DNA from 2 places in the Streptomyces sp. NPDC001606 genome. Region 1 is predicted to be linked to the other one. Evidence: riboswitches for the same ligand, from Rfam matches in the RefSeq annotation. Region 1 holds a riboswitch; the other holds the start of a gene.
The links. A riboswitch is a leader RNA that binds a small molecule or an ion and turns the genes downstream of it on or off. The one in region 1 is predicted to bind cobalamin.
Positions count from the first base shown of each region.

Region 2: another riboswitch for cobalamin. It lies ahead of ACWCV9_RS26670 (cobalamin biosynthesis protein); the one in region 1 lies ahead of ACWCV9_RS19990 (HoxN/HupN/NixA family nickel/cobalt transporter).

Region 1 is NZ_JBSFHC010000010.1:156,183-158,375, forward strand. It holds gene ACWCV9_RS19980 (glycoside hydrolase family 13 protein) at 1-222, opposite strand, end outside; gene ACWCV9_RS19985 (ArsR/SmtB family transcription factor) at 318-668, opposite strand; cobalamin riboswitch at 747-930, shown strand; gene ACWCV9_RS19990 (HoxN/HupN/NixA family nickel/cobalt transporter) at 956-2,068, shown strand; gene ACWCV9_RS19995 (nucleoside hydrolase) at 2,089-2,193, opposite strand, start outside.
Region 2 is NZ_JBSFHC010000016.1:134,321-136,513, reverse strand. It holds gene ACWCV9_RS26680 (anion permease) at 1-131, shown strand, start outside; gene ACWCV9_RS26675 (hypothetical protein) at 173-400, shown strand; cobalamin riboswitch at 570-712, shown strand; gene ACWCV9_RS26670 (cobalamin biosynthesis protein) at 829-1,773, shown strand; gene ACWCV9_RS26665 (cobyric acid synthase) at 1,770-2,193, shown strand, end outside.

The DNA.
Region 1 (2,193 bases):
GTCGTAGCCGCCGTCGGCGAGTTCGGAGGGGTAGAAGGGGCTGAGCCACAGGGCGTCCGCGCCCAGCTCGGCGAGATGCTCCAGGCGCTCGGTGATGCCGCGCAGATCACCGAGGCCGTCACCGTCGGCGTCGGCGAAGCTGCGCGGATAGACCTGGTAGATGACGGCCTGCCGCCACCAGTCGGGGTTCCGGGAGGAGAGGTCCGGCGAGGACTCTGCCATACGGGCCATACGGGCTCCCTTTCGGAAGGACGACAGGAGAGAGCCTGTCCACATTGCCCGGAAAAGCAACCTTCAGTGGCGAGGTGCGCCGCGTTTCACTCCCCGCAGTGCTCCAACAAGCCCCGCACCCGCTGGTCCACCACCCGGTAGCGGACCACCCGCCCCTCCTTCTCCCCCGCCACCACGCCCGCCGCGCGCAGCAGCCGCAGCGCCTGGGAGACCGCCGGGTCGTTCATGCCCGTGGCGACGGCCAGGTCCGAGACGGCGAGCGGCCCGGTGTGGTGCAGGGCCAGCAGCAGGGCGAGCCGGTTGGGATCGGCGAGCAGCGAGAAGCGGTCGGACCAGGCGCGCAGACGGCCCGCGTCGCCGATGGCGGCGATCGCGTCGCACACCCGGTGGCCGTCGATGGTGCGACGGTCGGCGCGGTCGGCAGGCACGAGATGCATGCCCACATCCTCGCAGGCCGGTATGTGATCTTGAATACCTGCCCGGTTGTGCAGCTATGCAGGAGATGGTCCGGCCCCCTACGGTGGGCGGGCCGTGGTGCTCGGGAAGTCGATGAGAGATCGACGCGGCCCTCGCCACTGTGATCGGGGAGTTCCCGTCCCGTCCGGCATCCGCCGGGCCACTGGTCGTACGACCGGGAAGGCAGGGGCGACGAACGCGTGACCCGTAAGCCAGGAGACCGGCCACGGCACTGATGAAGGATCCACGAGGTGCTGGAGCTGACCGTATGAACCTGCCCGGAACCACCCTGCCCGCGTCCGACCAGGCAACCTTCCGCTGGCAGCGCGAGGACACGGTCAGGACGACCGGACTGCTCGCGGTGATCGTCGCCCTGCACGTCGTCGCCTTCGGCATCCTCTTTCTGCTCGTCGCCCCCGGGCACTACAAGGTGGGCCGGGACGTCTTCGGCGTCGGTCTCGGCATCACCGCCTACACCCTCGGCATGCGGCACGCCTTCGACGCCGACCACATCGCCGCGATCGACAACACCACCCGCAAGCTGATGGCCGACGGCAAGCGGCCGGTGTCGGTGGGCTTCTGGTTCGCCCTCGGACACTCCAGCGTGGTGGTGCTGCTCGCGCTGCTCATCGCCGGCGGCACCCAGTTGGCGGGCACGGTGACCAGCGACAAGTCCACCACCCACCAGGTGCTCGGCTTCATGGGCACGACGATCGCCGGCGCCTTCCTCTACCTGATCGCGGCCCTCAACCTGATCGCCCTGCTGGGCATCCTGCGGGTCTTCCGGTCGATGCGCGCGGGCACCTTCGACGAGCGGGAGCTGGAACGGCAGCTGGACTCGCGCGGGTTCATGAACCGCTTCCTCGGCCGGCTGACCAGGTCCGTCTCCCGCCCCGGCCAGATGTACCCGGTGGGCTTCCTGTTCGGCCTCGGCTTCGAGACGGCCACCGAGGTCACGCTGATGGTGATGGCGGGCTCGGGCGCGGCCGCCGGCCTGCCCTGGTACGCGATCCTCTGCCTGCCGCTGCTCTTCACCGCCGGGATGTGCCTGTTCGACACGCTCGACGGCACGTTCATGAACTTCGCCTACCAGTGGGCGTTCTCGCACCCCGTCCGCAAGGTGTTCTACAACCTCACCATCACCGGGCTGTCCATCGCCGTCGCCTTCTTCATCGGCACGATCGAGCTGGTCGGCGTGGTCCACGACAAGCTGGACCTGCGCGACTCCGTCACCGGCTGGATCGCCGGGGTGAACCTGGACAGCGCCGGTTACGTCATCGTCGGCCTGTTCGTGGTGGTGTGGGCGGCGGCGCTGGCGTACTGGAGGTTCGCGCGGGTGGAGGAACGCTGGACGGCGCGCGCCTCCACCCTGTCCGACTAGGGCTCTTTTAAAAGGAGGCTCTAGCGTTCGACCGTCTCCAGGTACAGCTTCACGTACCGGTCCACGTCCACGTCCAACGCCACGTCCACCAGGGCCTGTTCGCGGGCCTCGCCGTGGATCTCGGA
Region 2 (2,193 bases), on a different contig from region 1:
CCACCGCCATCGCCGCCGTGACCCCGCCCCCCGCGGGCCAGATCACCGAGGACCTGACGGCCACCATCGCGTCCCCCGCCGCCGAGCCCACCCCGGTCACCCCGGCGGTTCCGCCGGCCGCCACCGTCTGACCCGGTCACCCCGGTTACCGGTTACCGAAGGAAGCAACCCCATGAAGATCGACTGGGCGGCCATCGGCTCCGTCTTCGGCGTCAGCCTCGTGGTCACGGTGGGCCTGGTGGCCCTGTTCAGCCTCGGCATCAAGGGCCTGGCCCACCGCGAGCGGGCCACCGCGCAGGGCGACTCCGCCGCCCTCGCCGTCACCGGCGCCTACCTGAGCTTCGCGGCCTGCGCGGCGGCGGTGGCGTACGGGATCTACCTGATCGTCGCCAAGGCCTGACCGCGGACCTTCCGAAGGCTCCCCTCCCCGCACCGCGGAGGGGAGCCTTTTTCATACCCTCCCCCGCTGTGTCTCCCCCTCCCCTCTCACCGTGTCTCCCCCAGCCCTCCCGCCCCGCAATGTGGGGATCGGCACACTCCCCCCATGCAGGTCAACAGCAAGTTGACGGCCGTTCCGGGCGCGTGGTGGACTGCCCGGGCCAAGTACGGCGGCAGAAGAGGAAGCCGGTGCGAATCCGGCGCGGTCCCGCCACTGTCACCGGGGAAGAACCCCCCGGGAGCCAGGAACTCTCACCGCCGAATCTCGTCGAACCAGGGCGCGGACACCCTGAGTGAGGACATAGATCGCCATGCCGGGCTGCCGATGGACAAGGCCGAGCACCAGGACCCGTACCAGGGCCGCTGCCGATCCGACGGCCGGCTGAGCCGATGGGTGCCGATCGCAGCTACGCGTACGGCGCCGCCGCCGGCCTTCTCGGGGACCTGCTCCTCGGCGATCCGCGCCGCGGCCATCCGGTCGCCGCGTTCGGACGGGCGGCCGCGGCCGTGGAAGGCGCGTTGTGGCACGACCACCGCGGCTGGGGCGCCCTGCACACCGTCGTGTGCGCCGGTGGCGCCGTCGCCCTCGGCACGGCGGCCGCACGCGCCGTACGCCCCTCCCACGCCCTCTCCGTCGCACTGACCGCCGCCGCCACCTGGTCGGTCGTCGGCGGCACCTCGCTCGCCCGGGAGGCCCGCACCATCGGGCGCGCCCTGGAGCGCGGCGACGTCGAGGCGGCCCGCGCGCGGCTGCCGCACCTGTGCGGCCGGGACCCGCAGGCGCTGGACGCCGACGGGATCGCCCGGGCCGTGGTCGAGTCGGTCGCCGAGAACACCTCCGACGCCGTCGTGGGTGCCCTGGTCTGGGGCGCCGTGGCCGGCGTGCCCGGACTGCTCGGGTTCCGGGCGGTCAACACCCTCGACGCGATGGTCGGTCACACGTCGCCCCGGTACCGGCGCTTCGGCTGGGCCTCCGCCCGCCTCGACGACGTGGCCGGCTGGCCCGGCGCCCGGCTGACCGCCGTGCTCGCCGCCGCGGCCGGACCCGATCCGCGCGGTGCCCTGCGCGCCTGGCGGGCCGACGCCCACCGCCACCCGAGCCCCAACGCGGGCCCGGTGGAGGCGTCCTTCGCGGGCGCCCTCGGGGTCCGGCTGGGCGGCACCCTCTCCTACGGCGGCCGGGTCGAGCACCGGCCCGTGCTCAACGGCGGCGCCGGACGGGCGGTCCAAGTCACCGACATCGACCGGGCCGTACGGCTCTCCCGCCGGGTCGGCCTCCTCGCGCTCGGCGTCACGGCCGCCGCGCGCCTCATCGTGAAGGGACGCGGGAAGTGAACGGTGGTCTCCTCGTCGCCGGCACCACCTCCGACGCGGGCAAGAGCGTCGTGACGGCCGGAATCTGCCGGTGGCTGGTGCGCCAGGGCGTGAAGGTCGCGCCGTTCAAGGCGCAGAACATGTCCCTCAACTCCTTCGTCACCCGCGAGGGCGCGGAGATCGGACGGGCCCAGGCCATGCAGGCCCAGGCCTGCCGGACCGAACCGACCGCGCTGATGAACCCGGTGCTGCTGAAGCCGGGCGGCGAACAGAGCAGCCAGGTGGTGCTGATGGGCAAGCCCGTCGGCGAACTGAGCGCGCGCGGCTACCACGGCGGCCGGCAGCAGAAGCTGCTCGGCACGGTGCTGGACTGCCTGGCCGAGTTGCGGGGCACGTATGACGCGGTGATCTGTGAGGGGGCGGGCAGCCCGGCGGAGATCA